3 regions of the Marinomonas sp. TI.3.20 genome follow, and region 1 is predicted to be linked to each of the others. Evidence: predicted binding sites of a transcription regulator. Region 1 holds the regulator's gene; each other region holds the start of a gene.
The links. The regulator sigma-54, encoded in region 1, starts transcription at its own class of promoters, with help from an activator protein. The targets are predictions, from matches to a motif close to TGGCACNNNNNTTGCTNT.
Positions count from the first base shown of each region.

Region 2: V6259_RS11685 (ammonium transporter) is a predicted target of sigma-54. The motif match lies at 2,813-2,830, and genes of this name have one in related genera.
Region 3: V6259_RS10530 (HAD-IIB family hydrolase) is a predicted target of sigma-54. The motif match lies at 6,262-6,279, and genes of this name have one in related genera.

Region 1 covers NZ_JBAKAS010000002.1:115,145-123,101, forward strand. Annotated here, with positions in the region: gene V6259_RS03070 (ABC transporter ATP-binding protein) at 1-447, opposite strand, end outside; gene V6259_RS03075 (calcium/sodium antiporter) at 620-1,582, shown strand; gene lptC (LPS export ABC transporter periplasmic protein LptC) at 1,582-2,148, shown strand; gene lptA (lipopolysaccharide transport periplasmic protein LptA) at 2,132-2,641, shown strand; gene lptB (LPS export ABC transporter ATP-binding protein) at 2,642-3,367, shown strand; gene V6259_RS03095 (RNA polymerase factor sigma-54) at 3,443-4,918, shown strand; gene V6259_RS03100 (PTS sugar transporter subunit IIA) at 4,937-5,386, shown strand; gene V6259_RS03105 (HPr family phosphocarrier protein) at 5,396-5,665, shown strand; gene mgtE (magnesium transporter) at 5,674-7,026, shown strand; gene yjgA (ribosome biogenesis factor YjgA) at 7,033-7,569, shown strand; gene V6259_RS03120 (carbon-nitrogen hydrolase family protein) at 7,650-7,957, opposite strand, start outside.
Region 2 covers NZ_JBAKAS010000010.1:106,128-114,084, forward strand. Annotated here, with positions in the region: gene V6259_RS11670 (zinc metallopeptidase) at 1-435, opposite strand, end outside; gene V6259_RS11675 (DNA-J related domain-containing protein) at 542-1,120, shown strand; gene mltA (murein transglycosylase A) at 1,269-2,504, shown strand; gene V6259_RS11685 (ammonium transporter) at 2,942-4,153, shown strand; gene V6259_RS11690 (MATE family efflux transporter) at 4,269-5,603, opposite strand; gene V6259_RS11695 (cation:proton antiporter family protein) at 5,951-7,513, shown strand; gene V6259_RS11700 (DUF6435 family protein) at 7,693-7,818, opposite strand; gene V6259_RS11705 (DUF1289 domain-containing protein) at 7,860-7,957, opposite strand, start outside.
Region 3 covers NZ_JBAKAS010000009.1:16,886-24,842, reverse strand. Annotated here, with positions in the region: gene V6259_RS10550 (ABC transporter ATP-binding protein) at 1-1,623, shown strand, start outside; gene V6259_RS10545 (DMT family transporter) at 1,636-1,965, shown strand; gene V6259_RS10540 (alpha-amylase family glycosyl hydrolase) at 2,071-3,855, opposite strand; gene V6259_RS10535 (glycosyl transferase) at 3,939-5,165, opposite strand; gene V6259_RS10530 (HAD-IIB family hydrolase) at 5,290-6,111, opposite strand; gene V6259_RS10525 (DMT family transporter) at 6,360-7,244, shown strand; gene V6259_RS10520 (DUF3010 family protein) at 7,461-7,889, opposite strand.

The DNA of each region.
Region 1 (7,957 bases):
ACGCCTTGCCATCCCACCAGACAGCTCAGACGGCTTTAAATAAGCCGCTCCACGCAAACCCACACTATGAAGTTTTTCTAAAACAATCTCTTTAATTTTCGCAGCAGAAAACTTAGTGTGTTCCTCTAATGGAAAAGCGACATTTTCAAACACACTCATATCACTGAATAGAGCACCACTTTGAAATAACATGCCGATTTTTTCTCGAACCTTATATAATGCCGATCGAGATAATTCATCCACATTCTGTCCGTCCACAGTAATTGTTCCACTGTCGGGAGATAATTGAGCACCAATGAGCCGCAACAAGGTTGTCTTACCGGTACCGCTTGGCCCCATTACTGCAGTGATTTTTCCCCTAGGAATAACTAGAGTTACATCATCAAAAATCACCCTATCCCCTCTAGAGAAGCGAAGATTCTGCACTTTTATATACACATCTAGCACTTATTCACCTTTCCAGTCCTGATTAAAGTATTGAAGAATAGTACCACCCACCTGTCGCAAAGAGAATCACGCTTCATACAGAATCGAATTTGTTTCAAAGATCAAGTCTTGAATTTCACCCGTAAACCTCATTAAATGGGGCATCATTTTATTTACGAGTAAATTCAAGGTTATGCTGCTGTTTTCCGCTGCTCTTATTGCAGGTCTAATCCTGCTAATCATTAGTTCTGATAAATTCATTGAACACGCTGCTCTTGTTGCAGAAAAGCTCAATGTAAACCCTATGGTCATTGGCGTTACACTGGTCGCATTTGGCACGTCAGCCCCTGAAATGGTGGTATCCACCATGGCGGCCCTCGATAACGCTCCGGAAATTGCCATCGGCAATGTACTAGGGTCGAACATCGCGAATGTTGCACTCGTATTTGGCGTAACCTTATTGTTTTCTGCGATTCCGATCTCGAAAGGCTTAATCACGAAAGAAGTGCCACTGGTTATTGGCATAACATTATTAACGGGGTGGTTGCTGCATGATAGTTACCTCAGTTTTTACGATGGTGTTATTCTTCTTATCGCATTCGCTTTCATATTGTTTACTTTATTACGCGGCAGCAAGAACTTAGAAAGCCAATTGAAAGAGGAACTACCAGAAAATGACGGTGACTCGGTCGCAAAATCTTTGATCATATCCTTAATTGGCTTAGTCGTATTAATCGGCAGTTCTAAACTACTTATTTGGGGGGCTGTTGGCATCGCCAAAGGACTTGGCGTTAGTGAGCTAGTTATCGGCCTTACCATAGTCGCTGTAGGAACAAGTCTTCCAGAGCTCGCCGCCTCTATCAGTAGCGTTCGCAAAGGGTTACATTCTATTGCAATAGGCAATATCATTGGCTCAAATATCTTCAACCTAGCCACCGTATTGCCAATTCCTGGCTTAATATCACCAGGCGCTATAGATCCAAATGCATCCGGACGAGATTACTACTGGGTTCTTGGGCTTACTCTAGCGCTTTCCATACTTATTTTTGTCTTTGGAAAATCCAAAAAGGCAACCATCCCAAGATGGATTGGCATCCCTTTAATTGGATCCTATATTGCCTACTTACTTCTCATTAGCTTTGGAAGTACTGTCTAATGATTCAACTCAACGCAAAATACACCGTACTTGGCGTCATTGTGATCGCTCTGGCCTCTGGCGTTTTTTTTGCTGACACCCCTTTAACTAAAAATCTGGTGGCGACTCAAAAGCTCAGCAGCACGCCAGATTATTTCATCACCAATATCAAAGCAAAAGAATATGATCAAAATGGCGCATTACAAGAGACGCTAACGGCAACACAAGCTCTGCACTACAATCAAGAATCTCGCACCTTGCTAGACAATCCGACAATTCAGCGACATGACTCAGCTGGGGCTTGGAATGCAAAAGGGAAAAAAGGAGTAATAGAGGACGGTAGTCATGATATCCTATTAACAGATGACGCTGTCGCTGTTAAACAATTTTCAGATTCTCCTGATATCACCCTTAACGCAGACAGCATTCATTATTTGGATGACAAGCAATCATTAACAAGCAGCGGTAACGCCACCCTTTATTCAACGCAAGGCAAAACTACCGCAAAAACAATTACTACCTACATTAATTCAGAAGAAGTCGTGATGACAGGATCTGTACGAGGACAGTATGAAACAACTCATTAACATTAGCGCGCTACTGGCCGGACTCATAATTAGCCAGCACGCACTTGCACTGCCTGATGACTTAAGCAAACCGCTGACGATACAGTCTAACGAAGCATTTTTAGACCAAAAAACTGGCATAGCGACTTATAAAGGTGATGTTTTTGTTAAACAAGGATCCATTGAGATACAAGCTCAATTCCTGAAAGTAACAACGGATCCTAAAACACGCAAATTCAGCAAATTGGTAGCCACAGGCAAGCCTGCAAAATTTAGCCAACAAATTGATTGGAATGGCAACATGATGATCAGTCGAGGTGAGCAAATTAACTATGAAGTTACCAGCTCAACATTAGACATATCAGGCAATGCTTACCTCAATAGAATGGATGATAAAATCACAGCAGATCATATTCTATACCACATAGACACTGGCACCTTTAACGCTAAGAAACAAGGTTCTGGCCGAGTATCCATGACACTACAACCAGCAGATGACAAAAAAGAGAAATAGATGGCCCTGTTAGAAGCTAGAAACCTTGCTAAAAGCTACAAAAAAAGACAAGTCGTTAAAGATGTCTCCATTTCTGTTGAATCAGGACAAGCTGTTGGACTACTTGGGCCAAATGGTGCAGGCAAAACAACGTGCTTTTATATGATAGTGGGCATGGTGTCTAACGACGCTGGCGGCATTTTTATTGACGGTCATGACATCACCAAAAACGCTATGCATACTCGCGCCCAAAAAGGTATCGGCTACCTACCGCAAGAAGCTTCAATTTTTAGAAAAATGTCCGTTGAAGACAATATTTATGCCATTTTAGAAACACGCAAAGAATTATCCAAAGAGCAAAAGCACGAAAGATTAGAAACATTATTAAATGAATTTCATGTCACCCATATTCGTAGCAACCTAGGCATGGCACTATCAGGCGGCGAAAGACGTCGCGTTGAAATAGCTCGCGCGTTGGCAATGAACCCTAAGTTCATTCTTTTGGATGAACCTTTTGCTGGTGTTGATCCCATCTCTGTCGGCGACATCAAATTAATCATAAAACACTTACAAGAAAGCGGCATAGGTGTTTTGATTACAGACCACAATGTACGAGAAACGCTGGATATTTGCGACAAGGCTTATATCGTTGGTAATGGAAAAATCATTGCTTCAGGTGATGCCCAAACAGTCATAAACAATGAACAAGTAAAAAAGGTTTATTTAGGCGACGACTTCCGCCTATAGCCCCTTATCTTTGCAGCCGAAAGGGAGTAGTATGCATAACTCGTTCCAATTTTCTCTTATTAGAAGTGTTTCTTTATGAAGCAGTCCTTGCAACTAAAAATCGGTCAACAACTGACCATGACGCCTCAGCTGCAACAAGCCATTCGGTTGCTGCAGCTTTCTACGTTAGATCTGAAACAAGAAATTCATGAATTTCTAGAGTCAAATCCTCTATTAGAAATAGACGATGATGACTATGCCAGTTCAGAAGCACCGACAAGAGAACAACAAGAAGCAAACGATAAGAAAGTTGAAGCGAGCTCAAGCGAAGAAGCTCGTGTCGAATCGGAGTGGACCGACAGCATCCCTGAAGAGCTATCTATCGACAGCAACTGGGACGACACCTTTCAAAACTCAGCGGCCGCGGTTACTTCTAGCACAAACTATGAAGGCGAAAGCGACTATGAGAGCCGTAATGCTCCCTCAGAAAGCATTCAAGACCATCTAATTTGGCAACTCAATTTAACGCACATGTCAGACCGAGACATTGAAATCGCTTACGCAATTATCGAGTGCGTCCAATCTGATGGCTATTTGAGCATTACAGCGGAAGATATATGGGAATCGCTCTCCAGCGAACTAGAAGACTTAGAACTTGACGAAGTAATGGCGGTGCAGCATAGACTCCAACGCTTTGATCCTGTTGGCGTTTGCTCAACCGACTTACGCGATTGCTTATTAGTCCAACTAGAAGCCTTTCGCGACCACCCACTGTACAAAAGCACTTACAATTTAGTCGATAATTATTTACCTCTGCTGGGTAATCGTGATTTTGTACAATTAAGTCGAAAAACAAAACTCAAAGAAGAATCATTAAAAGAAGTGGTTGAGTTAATTCAACAACTTAATCCACGTCCAGGTTCTATTATTGATTCCGATGACACAGATTATGTAATACCTGACGTATCTGTTAAAAAAATAAATAACACTTGGCAAGTCGAACTAAACAATGACGCCCTTCCACCTGTCAAAATTAATGAAACCTACTCTGCAATGGCAAGCACTGCGTCCACCTCAGAAGACGCAACATACATAAAGAATTCATTGCAAGAAGCCAAATGGTTCATGAAAAGTCTGCAAAGCCGCAACGAAACACTATTAAAAGTGACTAGCTGTATCGTTAAACGTCAAATTGATTTTTTCGAATTAGGCGAAGAAGCCATGAAACCCATGGTGTTGCATGATGTAGCTGAAGAAGTAGGCATGCACGAATCTACTATTTCGCGAGTTACTACGCATAAATACATGCACACACCTAAAGGCATATTTGAACTAAAATATTTCTTCTCTAGCCATGTAAACACCGCCTCAGGTGGCGAATGCTCTTCTACTGCAATAAGAGCCATGATTAAAAAATTAGTACTGGAAGAACCGGCTAAAAAACCGCTAAGTGACAATAAACTGGCCACCGTTTTAGCCGACCAAGGCATACAGGTAGCACGACGTACTGTGGCAAAATACCGCGAGGCAATGAATATTCCTCCTTCAAATGAACGAAAACGATTGATCTAATACGGATAATATTTCCCTATGCCATTGAAATCATTATTAAAAACAGACCTTGTACTAGCAAAACAAGACATCGTCAGTAAAAAACGCATTCTTGAAAGCATTGCTGAAGTTGCTGCAAACCGACTTCATTGTGACAAAGAAGCCATTTATGAAGCACTGTTAAGTCGAGAAAAACTCGGCAGCACAGGCATAGGCAATGGTATTGCTATCCCACATTGTCGCCTAGAAACTGCCAATCACACTGCTGTTATCGCAATTTCGTTACAATCTGCTATCGATTTCGATGCTATAGACAAGAAACCCATTGATTTAGTCTTTGCACTTATCGTACCGCCACAGGAATGCGACGAACACCTATCTACACTTGCCGAAATAGCAGAGTTGGCACAGTCGGATGACGCCTTAAACAAGCTTAGAGCAGCAGAAACAAACGACGCTCTATTTGCAGCACTAGATTCTCTACTATAAGGAAAAAACATGTTGGAAGAGTCTGTCACAATCATAAACAAACTTGGCCTTCACGCTCGTGCAGCGGGAAAACTGGTCGAAACAACCTCACGCTTCTCTTCTGACATCACCATTGAAAAAGATGGTCGTAATGTGGATGGGAAAAGCATTATGGCGATGATGATGCTAGCAGCCAGTAAAGGCACTGACATCAAGATCAAAACCAATGGAGAAGACGAAGAGGAAGCAATCAAAGCGATCATCGCCTTGATCCATGATCGCTTTGGCGAAGACGAGTAAGGACGGCCATGTCAGAACAAACCACTCTCGCTCATCTTCAAACGGTCACCGAATCTCTAGAATCCGGTGCCACCATGCAAATCCGTTATTTACTTAACGGCGCCCTACCTGCACAAGACGTTGCCCGCTTACTTGAGTCATCCCCACCAAAAGAACGTAAACTTCTTTGGGATTTAATCGACTCTAAAAACGAAGGCGAAGTACTCCAATACTTAAGTGAAGAGATTGGCGTACAATTCATGTTAAACATGAACACAGAACGCCTAGTCGCTGTTTCTGAGCATTTCGAAAGTGATGACCTTGCCGATCTTTTACAACACCTCCCAGAGACCGTTGTAAAAGAAGTTCTGGCTTCCATGTCCAGCCAAGACAGAATGCGAGTGGAAGCACTATTAAGCTACTCAGAGGACTCTGCTGGCGGCTTGATGAATACGGATACAATCACTATCCGTCCAAACATCACCCTTGATATCGTTTTTCGCTACTTACGCCGACATAAGACTCTCCCTGACATGACCGATAGCCTACTGGTTGTGAGTCGCTCTGATCGCCTACTAGGAACGCTACCTCTAACAAAACTACTGGTTGCAGACGTGAATTGCACCGTGCGCGACATTATGGAAACAGACAATACCGTTATTGATGCCAACACACCCGCTAGCGAAGTAGCACAACTCTTTGAAAAGATGGACCTAGTATCGGCTCCCGTCATTGATAGCATCACCAAAAAATTATTAGGTCGAATCACTATCGATGACGTAGTTGATGTAATTCGCGACGAAGCAGAGCACTCTATGCTGAGTATGGCCGGCCTAGACGATGACGAAGACACTTTTGCCCCCATACTAAAAACAACGAGACGACGCGCAGTTTGGCTCGGCATCAACTTAATTACCGCATTCATCGCATCGTATGTAATTGGCTTATTTCAGCACACCCTAGATCAAATTGTCGCGCTTGCTATTCTGATGCCAATTGTTGCCAGCATGGGCGGCATTGCGGGGTCTCAAGTACTGACTCTTGTCATTCGAGGCATTGCCTTAAACCAGATAGGTGCGACCAATACTCGATGGCTTTTAAACAGAGAACTCATTGTTGGCGTATTAAATGGTATACTTTGGGCGACCGTTATTGCCGCTTTAACAGCACTTTGGTTTGACAACATAAAGATTGCCTATATCATTGCAAGCGCGACAATCATAAATCTGTTTTTTGCCGCACTCACAGGCACGCTATTACCAATTTTCTTAAAAAAACTTGGTATCGACCCAGCTTTAGCCGCCAGTGTGATTTTAACAACTGTGACTGATGTCGTTGGCTTTTTAGCCTTCCTCGGTCTTGCTACCATTTTTTTAGTATAGGTTCCCATGACAGACTTTGATCAAATTGATGACGATGAAGAAATTATTAAAAGTAAAACGCAGATCAAGCGTGAAATGGAAGGCCTACAAGAGCTAGGTAAGAAATTATTAAGCCTGAGTAAAAATCAGCAAAAGAAAATCCAGATGTCTGAAACATTGAGAGCCGCTCTTACTGAAGCCACTCGCATAAAACAGCACGAAGCTTCAAGAAGACATCTACAATATATTGGCAGAGTGATGCGCACTGAGGATCATGAATCTATTGCTCACAGCATAGCCATATTTGATAGTACGTCTGCTGCCTATAACAAGCTATTCCACCAACTAGAGCTTAAACGTGATGCTCTCATTGGAGAACATAGCAAAGAAGTGCTTGCTGAGTATCTAACAGATCACCCTGAGGTCGAAGATATTCAACAACTGAGACAACTTATTCGCTCATCACAAAAAGAAGCCTCTCTACAGAGTAATACAACAAACAGAAAAAAACTGTTTCGCTTTCTAAGAGAAGCTGAAGAAAAGAAATTAGGCTTATCCGAATAGAACAATTCGCTATGCAAGCACAAGATTAACAATCGTTATTTGATTAAAGCGCCTTAAGTGAAATACCTAAGGCGCTTTTTTTACAGACGACGATGCGATAAACAAGGCATATTGTTACGACACTCCAGCAACACTTCATCGGTAATGTCGCAAACAAAATACCCAGGCTCCTCTTCCAACCCATCAAGAAACTCACCATTTGGTGAATACAACACACTATGACCATAAGTTTGTCGAGTATCGTTGTGCCAACCGCATTGATTAACACCTAGTACAAAACACTGGTTCTCTATGGCTCGGGCTGCTAATAAAGTGTTCCAATGCGCCTTACCTGTAACATAGGTAAATGCCGCCGGCACAAGCAAGACTTCCGCTCCCGCCTTTGATA
Region 2 (7,957 bases), on a different contig from region 1:
CAAATAGGGGATGTGCAATACAACCGACAATAACGGCCAACCAATTAATAAACCACCAGCAAGCCGCTGTAAAAAGACCGCCTTTGGCAAATAACGTACTCGCAAACGTGCAATTCGTTCTTGCCGCTCATGAGCAATCGCATGGCCAACTTCATGGCTTGCCACCGCCACCGCAGTTAACGACTGCCCAGCAAACACACTGGGGCTTAAACGGACTTTATGTTGCTGAATATCAAAATGATCGCGGCCTTCTTGCGTGGTTTCCACAGAAACCTCATTTAACTCAAAACGACGAATCAAATGCTGAGCCAACTCGCCACCAGAACCTGGCAAATCATTCCGCGTTTGAGCGTAACGCTTCAAGGTAAATTTCACCCATAAATGCGGCCCACAAAAGAGAGCTAGAAACAGTAAAATAGCGAAAATCCACAACATAACGCACCATCTATTATTAAAAAAATAATTCATTTCATGTAATGGCTTTGACCCTTCTAGGCCTATTCATCTACACTTTGAGCGTTTTTAAAGGGAAAAGCACACTATGAGAAACCCACTAATCGGCCCCATCTTACATATATTAAAAAAACACCCTGAAGGCGTGGGCGAATTTGAGATTCTTAAAACACTCAAACAACAGATTCCTGAGCTAACAGACATTGCCACAGACGTTAACCTGCAATTGTTTCGACAACATTTTCTTATTATGAACGCCCTTTATCAGCTCCAATCAAGCCTGTGGCAAGAAGAATCACTGTCCCTATCAATCAGCGCCACTCACATTAGAATCCTTCCCTGCACACAAGTTCCCCTTTCAAACAGCAGGGATATTAATAATAGCGTCGATGCCAAACTGGCGGCCTATTATCTCGATTGGCACGAATATGAGAAAACAAACGAAGCGGATGTATCAAGCTTATTAAGCAGTTTTTACCAAGGAATTTATCTCACAGGTGACCGCGAGGCGGCGCTTGAGACCTTACAGCTAACCCAATCATCCCCGAGCAAAGAAGAGATCAAACGCCAATACCGAAAGCTCGCACATCAAACCCATCCAGACCGTGGGGGCGATACAGACGCCTTTATATCGTTACGTCAGGCCTATGAATGTCTGATGTTCTAGACGTCAATAAGTCTGTTATAAATTGTAAATTCAACGACGAAACATTGCGTTGCTCTGGCATAGCACGCAAGATAAATGCTTCTTAACAGCGTCCACACAATAATAGCTGTTGACTCATTTTTGATTACAAAGTTGATAGAAAACGCTTATGCCTCTACTTATATCGCCGTACATCACCGCTGAAAAACGCAACACCTCAAAAAGTAAAACAAGAGCACTGCTCACCACTCTGAGCCTATTCTCATTACTTTCGTTAACCGCCTGTAGCCAGTTTGAAGTGGATCCTTCCAACGACTTTAAAAATAATGGTCTCGATAAAAATGGAGTAAAACGAGACTCTCTATATTTAAAAGAAAGCCTTCCACCGGGCCTCCCCTATCCAGATCCCAGTTTTCAAAGTGGCTTAGAGCAACAAGTGGCATACTTGAATAAAATATCCAATCAAACATACCAACTAGAAAACACCGAAGTGAGTGTTCAGCAGCTCAAACAAGTGACCCACGAAATTCAGCACTGGCTTAAACAGCCTACTTATCAGCCCCATTTAAAAGCACTGCAATTGGCGGGGCAAGATTACCGCGGAAATGTACAAATTACGGGGTACTATGTTCCCGTGATACAAGTACGGCATAAACCTGATGCGGTGTACCGCTATCCACTTTATCGCAAACCATTAAAACGCGATACGAACGGCCAATTCCCTAGCCGTGAACAAATTGATTTTGAAAACGCCTTGCAAGGTCAAGGACTCGAAATTGCTTACAGTGCGAGTCTAGTCGACAATTTTTTCTTACATGTACAAGGTTCTGGCGTTGTGCAATATAAAGATGGCACTCGTGAACTTCTCTCATGGGGTGGTGTTAATGGCTGGCCGTACCGTAGCCTAGGGAAAATTCTCATTGAAAATGGTGAAATAGCACGCGCTGATATATCGGCACAAAGTATCAAACGCTGGCTTAAAGATCACCCAGATAAAGTCAGAGAAACACTCTCGCAAAACCCAAGCTACTTATTCTTCAGTGAAGGACAATCTGACCCAGTAGGCGCAGCAAATGTTCCTCTGACACCACTTTACTCGGTTGCAGTAGATCCTAAAGTCATTCCTCTTGGCTCCATTTTACTGGGCGAAATGCCTAAATTAGATCAACAAGGCAACCTCATTGGCCACGAATTTCGTTTGTTACTGGCGCAAGATAAAGGCGGCGCGATCAAAGGTCCAGGACACATAGACTGGTATCAAGGAATTGGGGATGAAGCTCACGTTCATGCTGGGCAACTCAAGCATTTTGGCAAAGTGTGGCTGCTGTTACCAAACAACGCTTACCAAACCTCAGTGCCTCAGGAGAACCCTTCAGAGAAACCACCATTGCACCCAATAAATTAAAAAAAAGCGGCGTACTTTACACACTAAAGTACGCCGCTTTATGTGAGATAAACAGACCAAGATTCACGTTAAAAAGCGTGACCTTCCTAAAGAGCTAGTCCTGCATTTAATGACTAAAATCCCCTCCTAGTTCAACCACATCATCCAAAATATTCTGTTTAAGCGTATAAGAGCAGAACAAGAGCAAAACGACATCAACTCATCATTACCTCTAGATCCTCTCAATCCGTTTCAGCCACGCCCTAAACAATGCCAAAAAATAATGCGTAGTAAACATCGCTAAAGAAAGCACCAAAATAATGCAGACATGGAACGTTTTTTGCTTGTGATTACCCTTTTAAGTCCGTCATATCTGTTTTTTTAGCAATTTGCTTCTTAATACAGCAAAAACAAAAACATAAAGCACCCGTTCGGTGCATTTTATATAGGAGCGCTTCGTGACCGTCACAAACAGTGCAGTAGAAACACTGATTTCCAATTCAAATACTTTTTTTATTCTGCTTGGTGCCATCATGGTATTTACCATGCATGCCGGCTTCGCATTTTTAGAAGTCGGGACTGTGCGCCATAAAAATCAGGTCAATGCGCTAGTAAAAATAATGACTGATTTTGCTATTTCCGCTCTGGTCTATTTTTTCATTGGATACCATATAGCCTACGGCGTCAGCTTTTTCGAAAGCGCGACCACACTGTCACAAAACAGTGGCTACGCTTTGGTTAAGTTCTTCTTTCTTATGACATTTGCCGCCGCCATACCCGCTATTATTTCTGGTGGTGTGGCAGAACGCGCTAGATTTTATCCTATGCTTATCTCTGCAGCGATTATAGTCGGTGTTGCCTATCCCTTCTTTGAAGGTCTGATATGGAATGGTAATTATGGGTTTCAACATTGGTTAACTCAGCAATATGGTGCGCCATTTCATGACTTTGCGGGCTCCATTGTCGTTCATGCATTTGGAGGTTGGGTTGCTCTAGCGGCCATTGTGTTACTCGGCACTCGTAATGGTCGTTTCAGAAATGGAAAGCTCATCGCATTTGTCCCATCAAACATTCCATTTCTCGCCCTAGGTGCCTGGATTCTTTGTATTGGCTGGTTTGGCTTTAACGTTATGTCCGCACAAACTCTAGACGGTATTAGCGGACTAGTGGCTGTCAATTCGTTAATGGCGATGGTTGGAGGGATTATTTCTACCATGGTGCTGGGTAAAAAAGATCCGGGATTTATTCATAACGGACCTCTCGCTGGACTGGTTGCCATTTGCGCAGGTTCAGACATTATGCATCCTATTGGAGCTCTAGCAACCGGGCTGATCGCTGGCGCATTATTTACTTGGTTATTCACACTCATACAACAGAAATTCCACCACATTGATGACGTATTGGGTGTATGGCCGTTGCATGGAGTTTGTGGAACTTGGGGTGGGCTTGCTGCCGGTATATTTGGCCTAAAGTCCTTTGGCGGATTAGGCGGTGTCAGCTTTATGTCTCAAATCATCGGTTCTTTTACTGGCATAGGAATCGCGTTAATCAGCGGTTTTGTCGTTTATGGTGCGGTCAAAGCCATTAGTGGTTTGCGCTTAAGCGAAGAAGAAGAATATAACGGGGCGGATCTTTCCATCCATAAAATAAGCTCTGATAGCAGAGACTAAATAGCGTCTGACAATCCATATCAGAATGGCTGATGCTCTAACAAAATGGGCTATTGGAAACGACGTGGTAACAATAGCCCAGCAGCATAAGACGATGTTCTAACAATGAAATCGTCTATTGCTCCTTAAACAAACGTCGTTCTATCAACCTAATTGCACGGCGATACATAAACCAAGAACAAATGCCTGCCAACACATTGCCAAACAGAACACCTGTAAATAGGCCTTTTAAGCCCGCTAATTCAGAGCCGATCCAAAGGCACGGCAAGAAAAAAGCAAACAGCCGTAAAGCAGATATAGTCAACGCGGTATATGATTTCCCTAAGGCATTCGAGATCGACACCATCAACATGCAAATCCCCAACGGCCCTAAGCTAATCGGTATTATCATCAGATGCCAATGTAAAATCTGTCGAACTTCCGTCTCGCTAGTCATCAAGTTGGCTAAACCACTTGAAGCAAAAAACGTCACAACGGCGATCAATAACTGAAATAATAAAACAAAGCGACACGCCACTTTTACAATATAACGAATGTCTTCAGATCTTCCCGCCCCTAATAAACGTCCGATAAAAGGCGGCATCGACATCGTCAATGCCAAAACGGACACAATCGCAAAGAATTCAAAACGCGATCCTAGAGCCCATGACGCTACCGCGGCGGTACCAAATCCTGCAATCAGTTTGGTGGCCAACATAGACGATACCGGAGGCAATAACTGACTCACCATCGCAGGCCCCATTATGTGGCCAATATCCGCTAAGCTTTGAGTGATTTTTAAGTCTTTCCAGTCAAACATGATCCAATGCTTACGAGCTACTTTAGGCGCAACCACCAAAACGCCAATACCGAACGCTAAGGTTGTAGCCATGGCCGCACCATTAAGCCCAAAACCCAATTTGAAAATGAAAATAGGATCTAACACTAAGTTCAGAACACTCGTCACTATCATCATTATTCCAGGTAATAATGTATTTCCATGAGACCGACAAATGCTGTAATAAAAATAGATCAAGGCGCCTACCCAAGCGCTAAGAAGCCAATGAGGCCAATAAGAATCAATGATCGGATACACAGAATCTGGCGCACTTAACAAGGCCAAAATAGGATGACGTAGCAACCAAATCAACACCGCAAAAAAAGCGATACCAATGCTGCCCATCGTTAAAACTAAGCCACCTAACTGTTTAGCATAACGTGTTTTTTGTGCCCCTAATGCTCTGGATATAATCGCCGTCGTAGCGATCCCTAACCCAACCTGCAAGCCAATTACTATCATTTGAATAGGTAAGGTAAAACCCTGAGCAGCCAAAGGTAAAATACCTAATTGGCCGATAAAAGCACTGTCTACCAGCTGAAAACTCATTAACGACAACACCCCAAAAAGCATGGGCCAAGTCATAGTGAATAATTCGCGAGCAAGAGAAGGTTGAGCTGAGTTTGAAGACATAAATTAGGTATTTCTAAGCAGAAAAGGAAAATAAGGAACCCGGATTATACGTGATTTTCCTAACAAATTCGTCATATCGAAATTTATCTATTTATTATCACGATTCTCCGACTAAGAGTACTAACGGCCACACCTTAGTGACTTATTCCTTGATGGTTACTTAAAGAAATTAGGCAAGCAGGTACGAGAGAGTAAGAAAGTACATAAAAGCACTACTCTAATGAGATGAAAACACCCTGAAGGTGCTTTTCGGGCTGTGTTTTAGACATGAATTCCGTATCATATTCCTCACCACTGCTGGCGCTGTTTAACGCCTCAACGGCTTTCAAGAAAATTAGAAGGATTGCATGGAATTTATTTGGATATTATTTGCGTTTGTCTGCGGCCTCGCCGTTAAGTTAATCAATTTGCCACCTCTCATTGGCTTTTTGTTGGCTGGCTTTTTACTGAATGCATTTGGCATGCAGCCCAGCAGTACGCTAGATTCTTTGGCTAATTTAGGCATTACCTTGATGCTGTTCTGTATTGGCTTGAAGCTCCACGTAAAAGACTTATTTAAACGCGAAGTCTGGGCGTCGACTCTAGGCCATATGGGTCTTTGGACTGTTTTACTGATTGCGATCTGCTTACTATTAGGCAGTTTAAGCCTGCCTTTCTTTGGTATTCTGGAGTTAAAAACCGCGGCGTTACTTGGCTTCGCACTGAGTTTTTCCAGTACGGTTTGTGTCATCAAATTACTGGAAGAAAGCAGCGAGTTAAAAACACGTCATGGACAATTAGCACTCGGCATTCTGGTGATGCAAGACATAGTCGCTGTGGTCTTCTTGGTGTTTGCTACTGGGAAGACGCCATCACTCTGGGCGCTCGCCCTGTTTGGCCTATTGTTGGTCCGTCCCATCCTGAATAAAATCGTCGATAAAGCAGGCCACGGTGAAATGCTCCCACTTACCGGACTTTTTCTCGCACTGGGTGGCTATGAACTTTTCTATCTTGTTGGTGTAAAAGGCGATTTAGGGGCTCTGATTTTTGGTGTGTTACTCGCGTCTCACAGTAAAGCCGCCGAAATGAACAAGGCTTTGATGAACTTTAAAGATCTGTTTCTTATTGGTTTCTTTTTGTCCATTGGCTTTACCGCCTTACCAACGTTAAATATGGTCGCGGTCAGCTTTATAATCACCTTGGTTATCTTAGTGAAGTTTGCCCTTTTCTTCGCACTGTTTACCAAGTTGAAATTACGTGGGCGTACTTCTTTCTTATCGTCTATTGTGCTGTCGAATTACAGCGAGTTTGGCTTAATTGTGGTCGCTCTGAGCGTAGCTAATGGCTGGCTTGCTAAAGAGTGGTTGGTGGTACTCGCCTTGGCGGTGTCTTTTTCTTTTATCATTACCAGCTTGCTATATCGAAACGTACACCGCTTGTATCGTAAAAACAAAGAAATCATTCGCCGCTTTGAAAGTCCAAAATGTTTGCCTGAAGATGTCTTCGTACAACCGGTTGATACTGAAATCTTGGTCGTCGGATTAGGTCGAGTAGGACGCGGCGCCTTTGATTCACTAAAAGGTTTGGTGGGTGATACCGTGGCCGGTATGGACGCAGACCGAAACCGCATCACTAAAATGCAAGAAGCCCAAGACAACGTCTTTTATGGCGATGGAGAAGACGCTGACCTTTGGGAGCGTCTCGACACCTCAAGCATTCATTTGGTGCTATTGGCGTTACCCGCGGCAGAAGATACTACTAATATTGCCGTGCAACTACGTAAAGCCAATTACACTGGACAAATTGCCGCGATTGCCCGCTATCAAGATGAGCGTGACATTCTCATCGACAGTGGCATCAATAATGTCTTTAACTTCTACACCGAAGCCGGTACTGGGTTTGCCGAAGAGAGCTTAGCCTTGATCCGTTAAACGGACTGACTCCTAGAAAGCAAAAAACGATGTGTTATGCCTTATTCAATCGGCCTATCACATCGTTTTTTTCGCCTGTAATCAGTGCTTTTAAGGCGGCTAGATTATTTTATTACAGTTAAATTGTTTTATAACAGTTAAGAAGTCATCGCGTTAAGTTTCGCTTTCACCATTTCAGCTTATGCCGTCAGCTCGGCATAGCGTTTTATATCCCCGCCACGCTGAGCTTGCATAGCCTTTTCCAATAGTTGTCCATATTCTTTGTCGAGCGCTTTGCGCGGATCAGATTTAAGAAAAGAAAACATATAACCACCTCTTTTTTGAAGACTTGCCTATCAATACGTTGCTAACGCCTTTTTGGATTACTAAAGGGCTTCTGACCGAATGCATCCACTGCGAGCGTCTTACGTTCCGCCGCGCGTTTAAGGGCCTGTTGTTTCTCGT
Region 3 (7,957 bases), on a different contig from region 1:
ACTTTTTTTGCCGAAGAAGGGACGCATTTACTGGGCATGGCCTTAATGGTGCTGTTAGTCATGCCAGTGGTGACATTTTTGCATTCTGCCATTATTCATCAAACCTTATTGGGTAATTACCCAATGCGCATACGTTGGTTGGCACACCGTTATGTGCTTAAGCAAAGTGTCACCTTCTTTCAAGATGATTTTGCTGGGCGAGTGGCGACCAAAGTCATGCAAACCTCGTTAGCCGTTCGCGAGAGTGTCATGAAATTACTCGATGTTTTAGTTTATATCGTGGTGTATTTCACCTCCATGCTGGTGTTGATCGCCAAGGCAGATTATCGGCTAATGCTGCCGATGCTGGTTTGGCTGGGTATTTATATTGCTTTGCAGTTCTATTTTGTTCCTAGATTAAAACGAGTGTCTACGAAACAAGCGGATGCGCGCTCTACTATGACGGGTCGTATTGTAGACAGCTACACTAATGCATCGACAGTAAAACTGTTTTCTCATACTCAACGCGAAGCCAGTTATGCAAAAGAGGGAATGGATGGATTTTTAGAGACGGTTCACCAGCAGATGCGTTTGGTAACTGGGCTCAATGTGGGCGTGCAAGTGTGTAACTATGTGCTGGCATTTAGTGTGGCTGGGGTGGCTATTTTACTTTGGACATATGGCCAAATAAGTATTGGTGCGATTGCTATTGCGGTCAGCTTATCTTTGCGAATAAACGGCATGGCGCAATGGATTATGTGGGAAGTGAGTTCGCTGTTTGAGAATATCGGTATGGTAACCGATGGCATGAAAACGTTATCCAAACCACTGCAAATTCAAGACAAAGAGGGGGCTAAGCCATTACTGGTTAAGCAAGGTGATATTCGCTTCGAGCAGGTGCATTTTCATTACGGTCGACAAGACAGCAAAGTTATCGAAAACCTGAATTTGTCCATAAAATCAGGTGAGAAAATCGGTGTGGTGGGCCGCTCTGGTGCAGGTAAATCAACGATTGTGAATTTGCTGATGCGGTTTCATGATATTGAATCAGGTCGTATTTTGATTGACGATCAAGACATCACCCAAGTGCAACAAGATACCTTACGAGCCAATATTGGTATGGTGACGCAAGACACGTCTTTATTGCACCGTACGGTACGCGAAAATTTACTTTATGGTCGTCCTGATGCCAGTGAAGAAGAAATGATCGCGGCGGCAAAACAAGCCGAAGCGCATGATTTCATTCAAACGCTAACAGATTCTTTTGGCAATGCAGGATACGATGCCATGGTCGGTGAACGTGGCGTTAAATTGTCAGGTGGTCAGCGTCAGCGTATTGCCATTGCGCGAGTGCTGCTAAAAGATGCTCCTTTACTTGTTTTGGATGAAGCCACCTCGGCGCTCGACTCTGAAGTGGAAGCGGCTATTCAAGAAAGTCTTTACCGATTAATGGAAGGTAAAACTGTGATTGCGATCGCCCATCGGCTGTCTACTATTGCGGCTATGGATCGTTTAATAGTGTTGGATAGCGGTGAAATCGCTGAACAAGGTACTCATGAAGAGTTAATCCAGCGTGGTGGTATTTATGCCAAACTCTGGTCCCATCAAACCGGTGGATTCTTAGCGGAAGACATTATTTTATAGCGAGTGAGTAATATGACGTATTTGATTTTATGTGTGGCGATTTTGTGTGAAGTGATTGCCACCACGGCACTGAAAGCATCGGACTCTTTTACTCGATTGGTGCCCAGTTCTATTACTGTGATTGGTTATGTTGTTTCATTGTATTTGCTGACAATTGTGATGCGAGCAATGCCCACAGGGATTGCTTATGCTATTTGGTCCGGATTGGGGGTTGTACTGATTTCGTTGTTTGGTTATTTATTTGCTAATGAGAAACTGGATTTAGCCGCTTGGTTAGGGATGAGTTTTATTGTTGCCGGAGTCGTGGTGATTAATTTGTTTTCTAAATCAGTGAGTCATTAGCGTTGTTGTAAGCAGAACCTAAAAAACAGTATAAACGCGGCTTTGGCCGCGTTTATACTTAAATTTGGGTGTTATCAGTGCAAAGTATGCCGAGAGTGGGACGCTTTACGACTGAGTATTACTGCTGGTAGGCTGAGTAAGTTTGACCTTACCTATTTTATTGGCAAGCCAAACAAATTGATAAGGCATAAGCGTGACTGTTGCTAAATGATCTTCATAAATTTGATCGGTGATCAAATCTCTCCAATCGTCGGTAGCAATCAAGTTAAGCTCTGACAAGTTAAAACTCTGCGGCTGATCCGTCATGTTGTACACTGCAAATAAGCTTTGGCGTCGATCTAAACTTTGGCGCCAGAAAGCAAATAGATTGTCACCCATGTGCAGTACATATTGCGTAGCATTAGGATGGAAAGACGTTTGAGCCCGACGAATTTGTGTTAAACGCGATAGCCCATTAAATACTTTCTGATGATGTGTTGGCGTGTTTAGCGCGTGTTCTAAATCGTCCATTTGCCAAATGTGACGATTAATGGAGCGGAACTGACCAGTATTATCTACACGCTCATTATCGTTTTCTGTGCCAAAGAAGCTGTGAATATAAAAGGCCGGAACACCTTCTAATGACATCATTACCCCAGCAGCACACATAAAGCGTGCAAACTGCCATTGATCCGGTCCTTGCTGTACCGAACCAGACAAAGCATTCCATAAGCTAATGTTTATTTCGTAAGGCTTGGCCTCGCCTTGTGGTGTGGTTCTAGAGCTTAAACGACCGCCAAAGCGCTTCATGGTATTGATCAGTGTTTCCAGCTCCCATTCAGATAAGAGGCCTTCCGTAGGGCGTAAACCGATACCGTCATGAGAGGCGATAAAGTTTAGATAAGTCGTCCCCTGCTGGGCTGGAGGCATAGACATGAGCCATTGCTTGAGATGCGCGCAATTCCCCGTAATTAAGCTGTTAATAAGCAACGGAGGTAAAGAAAAGTTGTAAATTAAATGCGCTTCGTTGGCGTTACCAAAGTAGGTCAGATTTTCTTGGTTCGGAATATTGGTTTCAGTAATGATCACGGAGTCCGGCGCGTAATGCTCGATCATTAAGCGCAATAAACGAATCATTTCATGAGTTTGTGGTAGGTTGATGCACGGCGTGCCGGGTATTTTCCATAAAAAAGCGACCGCATCCAGACGGAACCAACGAATGCCTTTTTCTAGATATAAACGGATAATACCGAGAAACTCTAAGAGTACGTCTGGGTTTTCAAAGTTCAGATCAACTTGGTCATGACTGAAGGTACACCAAACATGTTTTTCGCCATTTTTGGTTTGTACTTCGCGCAATAAAGGGGATGTTCTTGGTCTAATGACCGCGCTTAAATCGGCATTAGGGTCGGCTTCATAAAAAAACGTTGCGCCTGGATTAACGCCTGCTTTGTAGTTTTCAAACCACATGCTTCGGCTAGAGCAATGGTTGATGACTAAGTCTCCCATTACTTTAAAATCTTTGGCAATTTCTGAAATATGCCCCCAACGGCCAGAGGCAGGGTTTACCGTGGTGTAATCCATCACACTAAAACCATCATCAGAGCTGTAAGGGAAAAATGGCAATAAATGAACCGCAGAAATACAGTCGGTTAATTTGTTTTTGATAAACTTTTGCAGGGTTGCTAATGGTGCTTCACCTTCAGTGCGCAAGGTATCTGCGTAGGTGATAAGCATAATGTCGGATTGATCCCATAAATTTAGATGGGGTCGTGGGGACTCTGTTTTTGGGTCAAGGTTAAACCTCGCAAGGCAGGTGCGGGCAAGTTCACTTGCATCATAATTAGGGTACAAGGTTTGCAAATGAGCCATAAGTCGTTGTTCTAATTGAGAGGGCGCAGCATTTTCCATGACAACCTACCTGTAATAAATTTGAAAAAGGAAATCCAAGTCCTGTTATTTAACAGAACTTGGTACTGTTGTGAAAAGAGTGTTTATTTTGCTCCGAATTCATTCATATCTTGTTCAACAGCAAGAGCGAGTTGGTTCATTACGCCAGGGAAAGCACTAACGACACGGTTCCAGCTTGGAATAAATGGAGCCTCCATTGGGTTAGCGAGATACATTTCACCGGCTTTCATAATATTACCGGCGAACAGCTCAACTGCTTGTTCTTCCAAGTGTACATCTAACTTAAGGCCATTAATTTCTGCGTCGTTGCGGTAAGTTTCAATAAAGTCTAATGCCACTCGATAGTAAGTTGCCTTGATAGTACGGAAGGTCTCTTGATTAAAGATAATACCGTTTGTTGCCAGCTTTCTGAAAATTGCTTTGGTGATGTCGATGGACATTTTAGACAATCCTCCATCATCATTTTCTGCTGACAGATCTTGGTGTTTATGGTCGTAAACATCGGCAATATCAACTTGGCATAAACGGTTATTAGAGTAGTTACGTTGCATTTCGCTCAGTACGCCAATTTCTAAGCCCCAATCGCTCGGAATACGAATATCCGTCATCACATCGCGACGGAAAGAAAACTCACCGGCTAATGGATAACGATAGCTATCTAGATAATCCAAATACTCCAAGTTACCGAAGACTTTTTTCAATGAGTAGAGCAGAGGAGTAACTAATAAGCGACTGACGCGACCGTTCATCTTGCCGTTAGCAGTACGAGAATAAAAACCTTTACAGAATTCGTAGTTAAACCTTGGATTGGCAACGGGGTAAATTAAGCGAGCTAATAGCTCTCTATCATAGGTGACGATATCGCAATCATGCATAGCGATAGATTCGGCTTTCCCCGCGGCTAAGTTGTAGCCCATACAAAACCAGACATTACGACCTTTACCAGGAGCAGAAGGCGAAAGATGCTCGCCTTTTAATACGCTATCAATTGCGCGCAATCGAGGGCCGTCGTTCCACAATACTTTGTGTTTTTGCGGCAGTACGCTGAAAAACTCCAGAGCGTGGCGATATTGTTCTTCAGTAGCACGGTCTAGGCCAATGATTATTTCTTCTAAATACGTGACTTTTTTCAGATGCTCAATAATATTCGGCATCGCATCGGTTTCTAATTCGGAATATAAGCAAGGAAGAATAAGAGACATAGGCCGAGTTTTAGAAAACTCGCATAATTCTCTTTCCATTTCTTCAAGAGGGCGGTGCGCTAAATTGTGTAATGTGGTGATGATTCCGTTTTGATGAAAATCGCCCATAATATTTCTCCTAATGCCGTTATGCTATGACTCGGCATAACGAACGTTATTGTTGTACTAAGTGAGTGGTTTCTAAAATCGTGTACCTTACGCTTGTATTTCAATGTTATGCAGGGCTGTTTTTTTAAAGAATGCCTTGTTTACTCAGTGCCTTATCAATAGCTTGTGCCCACCCTTCAGGGCCATAGGCATCAGTCAGCCAAGCATCATTACGATTAGGGATTTCTAGTGGTGCGTGAACAGGTGAGCGAATCACCACAGCAATGTCTGCTTTACTGAGCATGCCGATATCATTTTCGCCATCCCCAAGCGCCATAGTGGTGACCGCTTCTTTATAATGTGATTGGTAGCGTTCGCTTAGCCATAGCATTGCGCGTGCTTTATCGCAGTTTTTCCCCATCAAATGAGTGAAGCGTCCCCCTTTTTGTACTTGAACCCCTTTTATTTCAAGCTCTTGATTTAATTGGCTCAGAGCGATGGTCGAATCCTGCCATACCATGGGTTCGGTAAACTCTCGTTGCATTGCAAGCTTGGCATTGGCTTCAGACAGTCCGGTTAAATCAACCACGTCCTGCCATTGCATGTCATGAAAACCTTGGAATCGGTAACGCGCTTTGCAATCATCGATTATATCGATCAAGGCTTGACGGTTTGGACCGAAGGATTTTAACCAAAAGTCACCGTGATCTTCTAAGGGATCATCGATGGGCAACCCTAGGTGTTTGGGAAGATAGATAGCCGCCCCATTTTCCACGATAAATGGATCTTGGTGGCCGAGCTTGGTTCGTAGTTGGATTAATTCTGCGTAGGTTTTACTGGTGTTTAAAATACAAGGAATGCTAAGCGTTTTAAGTGCTTGAAAAGCCTGTATAGCAGGTTGGAAACTGTAAGTATGATGGTCAAGTAAGGTGCCATCGAGATCTGAAAATACTAAAAGACGAGTCATTGTTGTAGGACCTATTTAAAGGAGCAAAGGCAAATCTGTGCCCTGCGACGTTAAATGATCTTATACCTCCTAATTAGCTAGGCAACGGATTTTATTTATCGAACGTTGCTATTTCACTCAAACTATTCCAGTGAAAGATGATTCATTGATCTTGCAAATCTGGTGCCAGTCAGTGAAAGTAACCTTTCGTGCGGGGCTGTTGAGTTCCTGTTTAGACACTAACGCGTTAATTGAACAAACATATGACAATGAACTTAAAATTAATATTTTCTACTTTTTTGGCATTGGTGGCTTTTGCTGCTAACTCTGTTTTATGTCGTCTGGCGCTGGTGCAAAATGATTCTGGTGCCTTAATTGATCCAGCGTCTTTTACCCTAGTCAGATTGGTCAGTGGTGCCTTGATGTTATGTGTGTTGTGTCTTTTTTATCGAGATAAGAACAGCACGCCAGCGGTTAAAACTCGATTGCAACAAGCATGGTTGTCTGGCAGTTGGCCCTCGGCTCTGGCGTTGTTCGTTTACGCGCTTGGTTTTTCTTACGCGTACGTTTCATTAGCCACAGGTATTGGTGCCCTTATTTTATTTGGCGCAGTGCAGATTACCTTGATTTTATTGTCTTTTATCAATGGGCATCGGATGAAATGGCTAGAGTGGTTGGGGCTTGCGGTGGCGTTTTCCGGTTTTGTTTATCTAGTATTGCCGACGCTTTCAACGCCGTCTGCTATCGGCTTTGTGCTAATGGCTTTAGCGGGTATCGCATGGGGGATTTATACCTGGCATGGTAAAAAAGTGACCAAGCCATTGTTTGCCACGGCGTCTAACTTTGTGCGTACGCTTCCGTTGCTGTTAATCGTGCTGGTTTGTGTTGGTTTTCAGCTCGACATCACCCTAAAAGGGTTTTGGTTGGCGGTTGCATCTGGTTCGATTATGTCTGGATTGGGTTACGCGATTTGGTATGCGGTGCTGGCACACATGAGTGCGTCTGTGGCGGCGGTATTGCAACTATTAGTACCAATTATTGCGACATTAGGCGGTGTTATTTTCGCTAATGAAAGCGTGACTTTGCACTTGATTCTGGCGTCAGCGGCGGTGTTAGGTGGTGTTTTGATTGTCTTAGTTGGTAAGCGAAAATAATATTTTTCGCACAGAAATGGTGCGTATTTTTGCCTTTGCGCTAATTTGGATGTCTTGTGTGCATCAGAATCGTCTGTTTGATGGGGCGGTATTTTAGTGCTATCTAGATAAGAGTTTTCTGAGTAGGCGTTGAGGTATTTTGCGAATATAAAAAAGGAGAAAAACGAAAGGATCGTTTTTCTCCTTTTTTGATTTCTATAGCAGAGAACTTACTTACTACTGAACTTCGCTAAGCGCTGCATATGCAACAGTGAAAGCACCTTCTTGGAATGCTTTAAGTCCTGTTGATTTAAATGGTACAGGGAAAGGGTTGTCTTTCACTATGTCTTTTACTTTTGCGCCAGTTAGCAACTCAACATCGACGGTGTCGATTAATTGAATGCACGCTTCGATTTTGAAACCGACGGCGCTACCAGCAAATTTGCCTTTAGTAGGGCGTTCACGAATGACGGCTCGTGAGACTTTGTAATCTTCAAACAGTTTCTTCAGCATAAACTGAAATTTTCGCACGCTTTCACTGCTATTTGGATTGCTCAATGTATGACGAATCTGGCGACAATCAGCGATCTGAAAGAGACCTTCTTGTTTCGACAAAAGACAAAGGATGACTTCGCTGCCTTTGATTTCGATACCACAAGTATTCATAACCTGTTCCTGAATAGGGGATTTCTTGAATTATCGCACAGATTAGTGAAACTCGTAGAGTAAATTAC